DNA from 2 places in the Streptomyces sp. NEAU-174 genome. Region 2 is predicted to be linked to the other one. Evidence: riboswitches for the same ligand, from Rfam matches in the RefSeq annotation. Region 2 holds a riboswitch; the other holds the start of a gene.
What was found. A riboswitch is a leader RNA that binds a small molecule or an ion and turns the genes downstream of it on or off. The one in region 2 is predicted to bind glycine.
Positions count from the first base shown of each region.

Region 1: linked by a shared signal. The riboswitch ahead of gcvP (aminomethyl-transferring glycine dehydrogenase) and the one ahead of gcvT (glycine cleavage system aminomethyltransferase GcvT) in region 2 are both predicted to bind glycine.

Region 1 is NZ_JBQTCE010000004.1:728,571-733,650, reverse strand. Features, by position in the region: gene ACT2CW_RS15635 (DNA polymerase IV) at 1-1,213, shown strand, start outside; gene ACT2CW_RS15630 (PRC-barrel domain-containing protein) at 1,189-1,506, opposite strand; glycine riboswitch at 1,654-1,751, shown strand; glycine riboswitch at 1,752-1,880, shown strand; gene gcvP (aminomethyl-transferring glycine dehydrogenase) at 1,943-4,858, shown strand; gene ACT2CW_RS15620 (DUF5999 family protein) at 4,965-5,080, opposite strand, start outside.
Region 2 is NZ_JBQTCE010000003.1:217,088-222,167, forward strand. Features, by position in the region: gene ACT2CW_RS10345 (enhanced serine sensitivity protein SseB C-terminal domain-containing protein) at 1-761, opposite strand, end outside; gene ACT2CW_RS10350 (enhanced serine sensitivity protein SseB) at 873-1,679, opposite strand; gene ACT2CW_RS10355 (AAA family ATPase) at 1,858-2,562, opposite strand; glycine riboswitch at 2,726-2,836, shown strand; gene gcvT (glycine cleavage system aminomethyltransferase GcvT) at 3,007-4,134, shown strand; gene gcvH (glycine cleavage system protein GcvH) at 4,301-4,681, shown strand; gene glyA (serine hydroxymethyltransferase) at 4,708-5,080, shown strand, end outside.

The sequences.
Region 1 (5,080 bases), on a different contig from region 2:
CGTCGATCTGGAGGCGGGCGGCACCGAACCCACCGTCGAGGCGGCGCGCGCCGTGGCGGAGCGGCTGCGGGCCGACATCCGGGCGGCCACCGGGCTGACCGGATCGGTGGGGCTCGCCGGCTCCAAGATGCTCGCCAAGATCGGTTCGGAGCAGGCCAAGCCGGACGGCCTGGTGGTCATCGAGCCCGGTACGGAGCGCGAGCTGCTCGGCCCGATGTCGGTGCGGACGCTCCCGGGCGTCGGCCCCGCCACGGCGGAGACGCTGCGCCGGGCCGGGATCCACACCGTGGCCGAGACGCGGGAGGCGGGCGAGGCGGAGCTGGTGCGGCTGCTGGGCCGGGCTCACGGCGGGTCGCTGTTCCTGATGGCCGAGGGCCGGGACGAGCGGCCCGTCGTCGCCGAGCGGGACGCCAAGTCCATCTCGGTCGAGGACACCTTCGACGTCGACCTCACCGACCGCACCCGGGTGCAGCTGGAGATCGCGCGGCTCGCCGACCGCTGTGTGCGGCGGCTGCGCGAGGCGGGCCGCTCGGGGCGGACGGTCGTGATCAAGGTGCGGCGGTACGACTTCTCCACACTCACCCGTTCGGAGACCCTGCGCGGGCCGACCGACGACCCGGCGGTGGTGCGGGAGGCCGCGGCGCGGCTGATCGACGGGGTGGAGACCACGGCGGGGGTGCGGCTGCTGGGGGTCGGCGTCAGCGGTCTGGCGGACTTCACACAGGAGGATCTCTTCGCCCAAGCCGCCCAGGCCGCGGAAGCTGCCCAGGCCGCCCAGGCCGCGGAAGCCGTTCAGCCCGCCCAAGCCGCTCATGAGGCCCTGGGGGACGCCGGGCGCCCGCCGGGCCCCGAGAGACCGGAGCCCGTGAGAGAGGGCGCGGGAGAGGCTTCTGAGGACGCTGAGAAGCCGCGGCGCTGGCTCCCGGGCTCCGATGTACGGCACACCGAGTACGGGGCGGGCTGGGTGCAGGGGAGCGGAGTGGGCCGGGTGACCGTGCGCTTCGAGGAGCCGTGGTCGCCACCGGGCCGGGTACGGACGTTCCCCGTGGACGACCCGGCGCTACAGCCCGCCGACCCGCTACCACTGCTGCGCCCGGACGCGGAGGCGGAGGCGGAAGCGGAAGGGGCCGGGGGCCCGGACGGGCCGACCCCGGGGGCCGGTGGGCCCGAGCCCGGCCGGGGGCCGGGTCAGCCCGTGACGTCCAGGCCGTAGTGGTGGTAGAGCTGGAGCTCCTGCTCGGGGGAGAGGTGGCGGCCCACCCCGAAGTCCGGGGCGTCCTTGATCAGGGACCGGTCGTACGGCACCCGCAGGGTGTCGCCGACGACCTCGCTCGGTTCGAGCGGCACGAAGACGTCCCGGCTGAACAGTCCGGTGCGTACCGCCGCCCATTCGGGCTCGCCGGTCGCGTCGTCGAGATAGACCTCGTCCACGGTGCCGATCTTGGCGCCCTCGCGGTCGAATGCCTTGCGGCCGATCAGGGTCCGCGGGTCGATATCGGTCTGCACGCTCTCTCCCACAGGTGGCAAACAGATGAACAAGCAGTTAGCAAGTGCCCATTGCTACCTACAAAAAGCCACATCGCCGCACTCGGCCACTCGAACGTCCGCGACCGTCCCCCGTGGCAGAACCGCTGGTACGCTGACTGTGGCTGTAAACCCCGTGCGGGAGAGTCCTCCGTCGACGCTGTCGGAGGCGCCGAAGGAGCAAACCCTCCCCGGAATCTCTCAGGCACACGTACCGTGCGGGTGAGGTCACTCTGGAAAGCAGGGTGGGCCACGGGCGAGCACAGTTCCGGAGCCCCTCCTCACCGACGGTGAAAACCGGTCAAGCGGTATATGGACCGGTGAAGCTCTCAGGTTGAGATGACAGAGGGGGAGGCCGTCCGGGCACCCGAGTCGCGGTGCCCCTCGTAGGTCGTCACAGACCAGGAGGCCCCCGCAGATGACCGCCAATCGCATCGCACTCTCCGACTTGGAACCTGGTACTCCGTTCGAGCAGCGTCACATCGGCCCGGACGGCGAGGCACAGGCCAAGATGCTCGCCCAGGTCGGCTTCGGCTCGCTGGACGAGCTCACCGAGGCCGCCGTACCGGACGTCATCAAGAGCACCGAGGCGCTGGACACCCTGCCGCCGGCCCGCAGCGAGCCGGAGGTCCTCGCCGAGCTGCGCGCGCTCGCCGACCGCAACCAGGTGCTGCCGTCGATGATCGGCCTCGGCTACTACGGCACCCACACCCCGCCGGTGATCCTGCGCAATGTGCTGGAGAACCCCGCCTGGTACACCGCGTACACGCCCTACCAGCCGGAGATCTCCCAGGGCCGGCTCGAGGCGCTGCTGAACTTCCAGACCGTCGTCGCCGATCTGACCGGGCTGCCCACGGCCGGTTCCTCGCTGCTGGACGAGGCCACCGCGGCCGCCGAGGCGATGGCGCTGTCGCGGCGCGTCGGCAAGGTCAAGGAGGGCGTCTTCCTGATCGACGCCGACTGTCTGCCGCAGACCGTCGCGGTCATACGGACCCGCGCCGAGCCGACCGGTGTCGAGGTCGTCGTCGCCGACCTGGCCGAGGGCATCCCGGACGAGATCGCCGAGCGCGGGGTCTTCGGCGTGCTGCTCCAGTACCCGGGCGCCTCCGGTGTGGTGCGCGATCCGCGCCCGGTCATCGAGCGCGCCCATGAGCTGGGCGCCGTCGTCACCGTCGCCGCCGATCTGCTCGCGCTCACCCTGCTCACCTCGCCCGGTGAGCTGGGCGCGGACATCGCGGTGGGCAGCAGCCAGCGGTTCGGCGTCCCGATGGGCTTCGGCGGGCCGCACGCCGGTTTCATGGCGGTGCGCGACGCCTACGCCCGCAACCTGCCCGGCCGGCTGGTCGGGGTCTCCGTGGACGCCGACGGCGACAAGGCGTACCGGCTGGCGCTTCAGACCCGTGAGCAGCACATCCGCCGGGAGAAGGCCACCAGCAACATCTGCACCGCTCAGGTGCTGCTGGCCGTGATGGCCGGGATGTACGCCGTCTACCACGGCCCGGACGGGCTCGCGGCGATCGCCCGCCGCACCCACCGCTACGCCTCCGTGCTCGCCGAGGGGCTGCGGACCGGCGGTGTCGAGGTGGTGCACGGCGCGTTCTTCGACACCCTCACCGCGCGGGTGCCGGGCCGGGCCGCCGAGGTCGTCGCCGCGGCCCGCGAGGCCGGGGTCAACCTCCGGCTGACCGACGCCGACCACGTCGGCATCGCCTGCGACGAGACCACCGGCCGCGCGCAGCTCGCCGCCGTATGGTCCGCCTTCGGGGTGGACGGCGGCAACGGCGACGCCTCCGGGATCCCCGGGATCGACGAGCTGGACGCCTCGGCGCCGGACGCGCTGCCTGCGGCCCTGCTGCGCCAGGACGGCTATCTGGCCCACCCGGTCTTCCACCAGCACCGCTCCGAGACCGCGATGCTGCGCTATCTGCGCCCCCTGGCCGACCGGGACTACGCCCTGGACCGGGGCATGATCCCGCTGGGCTCCTGCACCATGAAGCTCAACGCGACCGCCGAGATGGAGCCGGTCACCTGGCCGGAGTTCGGCGCGCTGCACCCCTTCGCACCGGCCGAGCAGGCCCAGGGCTATCTGACCCTGATCCGTGAGCTGGAGGAGCGGCTGGCCGAGGTCACCGGCTATGACAAGGTCTCGCTCCAGCCGAACGCCGGGTCCCAGGGCGAGCTCGCCGGACTGCTGGCGGTGCGCGCCTACCACCGGGCCAACGGGGACACCCAGCGCACCGTCTGCCTGATCCCGTCCTCCGCGCACGGCACCAACGCCGCCAGCGCCGTGATGGCCGGTATGAAGGTCGTCGTGGTCAAGACCGGCCAGGACGGCGAGGTGGACACCGACGACCTGCGCGCCAAGATCGAGCAGTACGGCGACCAGCTGGCCGTCCTGATGGTCACCTACCCCTCCACCCACGGGGTGTTCGAGGAGCACATCACCGAGATCTGCGCGACCGTGCACGACGCGGGCGGCCAGGTCTACGTGGACGGCGCCAACCTCAACGCGCTGGTCGGGCTCGCCGAGCCGGGCCGGTTCGGCGGCGATGTCTCGCATCTGAACCTGCACAAGACCTTCTGCATCCCGCACGGCGGCGGCGGCCCCGGCGTCGGCCCGATCGCGGTGCGCGAGCACCTGGCGCCCTACCTCCCCAACCATCCGCTTCAGCCCGCCGCCGGTCCGGCCACCGGCGTCGGCCCGGTCTCGGCCGCGCCGTGGGGCTCCGCGGGGATCCTGCCGATCTCCTGGGCGTACATCCGGCTGATGGGCGCCGAGGGGCTGCGCCGCGCGACCCAGGTCGCGGTGCTCGGCGCCAACTACGTCGCCAAGCGCCTCGAGCCGCACTACCCGGTGCTCTACACCGGCCCCGGCGGCCTGGTGGCCCATGAGTGCATCGTGGATCTGCGTCCGCTGACGAAGGCCACCGGGGTGACCGTGGACGATGTGGCCAAGCGCCTGATCGACTACGGCTTCCACGCGCCGACGATGTCGTTCCCGGTCGCCGGGACGCTGATGATCGAGCCGACCGAGAGCGAGGATCTGGCGGAGCTGGACCGGTTCTGCCAGGCGATGATCGCGATCCGGGCCGAGATCGAGAAGGTCGGCTCCGGCGAGTGGGTCAAGGAGGACAATCCGCTCCGGAACGCCCCGCATACGGCGGCGTCGCTGACCGGGGAGTGGGACCACCCGTACTCCCGGGAGGAAGCGGTCTTCCCGGCCGGGGTCTCGGCGGCGGACAAGTACTGGCCGCCGGTGCGGCGGATCGACGGGGCCTACGGGGACCGTAACCTCGTCTGCTCCTGCCCGCCGCTGGAGTCCTACGAGGGCTGATCCTACGAGGGCTGAGCGGGCTCGAGCCCGACGATGCGTCAGTGGGGCCGGTTCGGCGGATGCGCCGGGCCGGCCCCTGATAGGTACGTGCCGTCGACGGCGGCCGTCAGGCCGCGGTGACGACGTGCTCGGAACCCAGCGGTCGGCACGGCGCGATCACGCGCCCGTCCGGCAGCAGCTCACCGGTGTCCTCGAAGAGCAGGACGCCATTGCACAGCAGGC
Region 2 (5,080 bases):
TACGACGGCGGCGCGGCGGGCGCGGCGCCATAGGCGTCACGGTCGAAGAACGGGCGGGCGTTGGCCCGCATCCACATGGCGACGGGGTCGTACTCGTCCGAGAGCGCGACCGTGGAGACCGGCAGCCCGTCCGGCACCGCGGTGATCGACTGCTCCATCATCACCCGCACCGACTGCACCGCCGCCGCGCCGGTGTCGTACAGATCCAGGCCGATCGCCAGGTACGGGGCGCCCAGCGAGGGCTGCACCCAGGCGCGCCGCAACGAGCGCACCGCGGCGGTGCGATGCGCGTTCTGCCCCAACAGGGCGTAGAACTGGGGGATGTCGATGGCGGGATCGGACAGCCGCAGCGGCCCGGCGGGCAGCCGGTCCAGACCGCCCGCGATCCGGCGCAGGTCCGGCCAGGGGATGCCCACTCCACCGCCGCGGGCGTGGGGGTTGAGCCAGAGGCCGTAGCGGTCGCGGTAGAGCGAGTCGGCGATGAGGCGTCCGTCGGCCACCTCGTGCGCGCGGTTCCAGCCACTGGCGGCCAGTTCCTGCGCCGAGGTCACACACGGGGCGTAACCGAGGCCGTCCACGTCCATGTTCCCGTACTGGGCGTCGGGCGAGCCGGGCGCACCGTGCCACAGCAGCATCCAGACCTGGCCCTCGCCGATGGCGTGCAGCAGCGCCTCGTAGGCGTCGTACCGGCCGGGAGCGACCTGCTGCAACGCTCGCTCAACCTGGCCGGCCGCCGCCCCCCAATCCGCGCCCGCGCTCACCTGGGTCCGCCCCTTCTCATCGCCTTGCCCACACCTCACCGGGGAGCGTGCCCGCACCCCTCCTGGTCATCAAACCAGCTTACGGGCCGCGGCAGCGGACCCAGGGGTGAGTCAGAGGTCACGGTCGTAGAACGGACGCACCCGTCCCAGCATCCAGTCGGCCACCGGATCGCCCTGCGCCACGTCCAGCAGCACCAGCTGAACCTTCCACGGCACCGGCACCGCACCGAGGGCGCGGCCCAGCGCCTCCACCGCGCGCGCCTGCCCCGCGGGGTCGGGCTCGTCGAGCTGCACCCCGACGAAGAGCGCCGGCTCGTCGCCCTCGACGCTGGCCAGGGCGCGCCGGGCGGTCCGCACCCCGGTGCCCTTGGCGAACTCGATCCCGGCGGCGGCCAGGAAGTCCACCGGCTCGTCCTGCCAGTCCGGTTCGAAGAGCCGGACCCGGCCACCGGCGGCCGGACCGTCGAGCTCGGTACGCCCGGCGCGGCACAACTCCCGGACGGCGGGCGGAGGCAGCGGTACGACCACCGCGCCGCCGGGGTTCACCGCGATGCCGAGCTGGGGCGGCAGCCCGCGGGCGAACTCCACGGCCGGGGCGATGGTGAAGGACATATGGGAGCCGACGAGCTGGAGGAACTGCTGCTCGGAGCTGAACACCGGGACATACGCGCCGCCGTCGATCTCCATCGTGGGCAGATCGAGGCTCGGGCTGCCCGGGCCCCCGCCGTTGGGCAGCGGGATCCAGAGGTGGCTGCGGGAGAGCGTCTCGACGATGCGCGCTCCGGCCCCGGGGACGCCGACGGAGGCGGCCATCACCTCTTCGAGCTCATTGCCGGGAAACGCCGGTTGCGCGGCATATCCGCCGTCCGGGAATCCTCCGTGCGCCGGGGCCACTCCGTACTGCTCCGGGAAGCTCATCTTCGTCCAACCGCCATCTCGTCCGACCTGCCCGAAGCACCCTAACCGCTGGGCGGCCCGGGGCCGGAGGGGTCGGCGGCGATCTCCACAGCACTTCCCCACCTCGCCCGGACCCGCCCTCGTCACGCTGTGTGATGCCGATGGTCGATTTCCGGCCACCTCCGAGGGAGCGGCGCGCTCACTCGAAGGAGATGCAGCGCAGCGCGCTCGCGCCTCGCCGGTCCAGCAGCACCGCCGACGCGCACCCCCGCGGCGGCCGCCCCTCCTCCATCCCGGTGATCAGCCGCCGCATCGCGCGCAGATGCCGCCCGAAGGCGTAGGCGGAGACCCCGCGGCCACGGGCGGCCTGGCCCTCCAGCGCCTCCGTGGCGCCCACGTCCAGCAGCACCATATGGAGGCCGCGGCCCCGGCGCCGCACGTCCCGGGCCAGCCAGCGGCGCACCCACGGCAGCGCGCCGCAGTCGTGCACCACGACGCTCGCGCCCGAGCGCAGCGCCCGGTGCAGCCCGGCGTAGTGGGCGTACCGGACCAGCGGGCGGTAGAGCGCGTACGGCAGCCAGCCGGGCAGCCGACGCTCCCACGCCTCGCGGGTGTTCTGCGAGTCGACCCTGATCACGGCCGCGCCCGTCTCGTCCAGAAGCGGCACCGTCCGGTTGATCAGGGTGCTCTTGCCGCTGCCCGGCAGCCCGGAGGCGACCAGCACATCCCCTGCCGGAAACCGCAGCTCACGCGGGCCCGCGCCGCCACCCTCCGCCCCGGCGCGCAGATCGTGCACCGCGCTTCTTCGACCGGGGCGGGCCGTCGACCCGGAGGGGATGCGCCCACGCCGCGCCGGCAGGAGCCTCTGTGTTGTCGCGTACGTTCCCTGCCCATGCACCGTGATCGTCCTCCCAGGTCGGTCAACGCTGCTCGTACCCGCAGAGTGTCAAGAAAAGGTAATGTCGGGCAAGGCTGCCCCTGTCCGGGCGGCCGGAGCCCGGTCGGATCGGGGCTTCCCTTCTCGGCCATACATGCGATGATGTCCGCGCAACTCCATACCGGCCGCTTGAATCCGCGCGGGAGAGTCCTTGGTCACCGGCATCCGTGCCGGGTGTCCGGGGCGCCGAAGGAGCAAGTCCTCCCTTGAATCTCTCAGGCCCCGATACCGCACGGACGAGGCAGATCTGAAAAGCGGGCCGCCCGGGCGCGGCTCCACCCAAGGTGCAAACCGGGCCCCTTACGGGCGTCACGGCGAACCTCTCAGGTTCCGATGACAGATGGGGAGGGCGCACGCGTCCTTGCCGTCCGTCCTCGCCGTCGCGCGACCCCGACCTCTGGAGCCTGAATCGTGACCGACGCCCCGCCCACCCCACGCCGTACCGCGCTGGACGCGCGGCACCGCGCGCTCGGCGCCACCATGACCGACTTCGCCGGCTGGGACATGCCGCTGCGCTACGGCAGCGAGCGCGACGAGCACACCGCGGTGCGCACCCGCGCCGGGCTCTTCGACCTCTCCCACATGGGTGAGATCTCTCTCATCGGTCCGCAGGCCGGGGACGCCCTGGACCACGCGCTGGTCGGCCGGCTGTCCGCGCTCGCCGTGGGCCGCGCCCGCTACACCATGATCTGCGACGACGAGGGCGGCATCCTGGACGACCTGATCGTCTACCGCCTCGGGGACGAGGAGTTCCTGGTCGTGGCCAACGCCGCCAACGCCCAGGTGGTGCTGGACGCGCTGACCGGGCGGGCCGCCGGTTTCGAGGCGACCGTGCGGGACGACCGCGACGCCTACGCGCTGCTCGCCGTCCAGGGCCCCGAGTCCCCGGGGATCCTGAAGCGCCTGACCGACGCCGACCTGGACGGGCTGAAGTACTACGCCGGGCTGCCGGGCACCGTCGCCGGCGTCCCCGCCCTGATCGCCCGCACCGGCTACACGGGCGAGGACGGCTTCGAGCTGTTCCTGGCGCCGGACGACGCCGAGCGGGTCTGGGAGGCGCTGACCGAGGCCGGGGCCCCGGCGGGCCTGGTCCCCTGCGGTCTCTCCTGCCGGGACACCCTGCGCCTCGAGGCGGGCATGCCGCTGTACGGGCATGAGCTGACCACCGACACCACCCCCTTCGACGCGGGGCTCGGCCGGGTGGTGAAGTTCGACAAGCCGGGCGACTTCGTCGGCCGCGAGGCCCTGGAGGCCGCGTCCCGCCAGGCGGACACCGTCACCCCGCGCACCCTGGTCGGCCTGATCGCTTCAGGCCGCCGGGTGCCGCGCGCCGGATACGCCGTGGTGGCCGCCGACGGCTCGGCGATCGGCCAGGTCACCTCGGGCGCGCCCTCCCCGACGCTGGGCAAGCCCATCGCGATGGCGTACGTGGACCCGGAGTACGCGAAGCCCGGCACCGAGGGGGTCTTCGTGGACATCCGCGGCGCCCGGGAGCCGTACGAGGTCGTGGCGCTCCCCTTCTACAAGCGCGAGCGCTGACGTTTCCCCGGGCGTGAGCGGTGCCCCGGCCCGTCGCCGGGCCTCTCCGAACGCGAGCAGGGCCCCGGCCCATCCCGCCCCCTCGGCGCCGTATCCCCTCGGCGTCGCATCCCACCAGCTAAGACCCGTTTCCCAAGCACTCCCCCGTATCCAGGAGAATCGGACCATGAGCAACCCCCAGCAGCTGCGGTACAGCAAGGAGCACGAGTGGCTGTCGGCCGCCGACGAGGACGGCGTGTCGACGATCGGCATCACCGAATTCGCGGCCAACGCGCTCGGCGATGTCGTCTATGTCCAGCTCCCGGACGTCGGCTCCACGGTCTCCGCCGGTGACACCTGCGGTGAGCTGGAGTCCACCAAGTCGGTCAGCGATCTGTACACGCCGGTCTCCGGTGAGGTCACCGAGATCAACGAGGACGTGGTGAACGATCCGGCGCTGGTGAATTCCGCCCCCTTCGAGGGCGGCTGGCTGTTCAAGGTGAGGGTGACGAGCGAGCCGGAGGACCTGCTCTCCGCCGACGAGTACACCGCCTTCGCCGAAAACTGACCCTCCTTATTCGATCGGGACCCTCGATGTCGCTTCTGAACAGCTCCCTGCACGAGCTCGACCCGGACGTCGCCGCTGCTGTCGACGCCGAACTCCACCGCCAGCAGTCCACCCTGGAGATGATCGCCTCGGAGAACTTCGCTCCGTCGGCGGTCATGGAGGCCCAGGGCTCGGTCCTGACCAACAAGTACGCCGAGGGCTACCCCGGCCGCCGCTACTACGGCGGCTGTGAGCACGTCGACGTGGTCGAGCAGATCGCCATCGACCGGGTCAAGGAGCTCTTCGGCGCCGAGGCGGCGAACGTCCAGCCGCACTCGGGCGCCCAGGCCAACGCGGCCGCGATGTTCGCCCTGCTCTCCCCCGGCGACACCATCCTGGGGCTCAACCTGGCGCACGGCG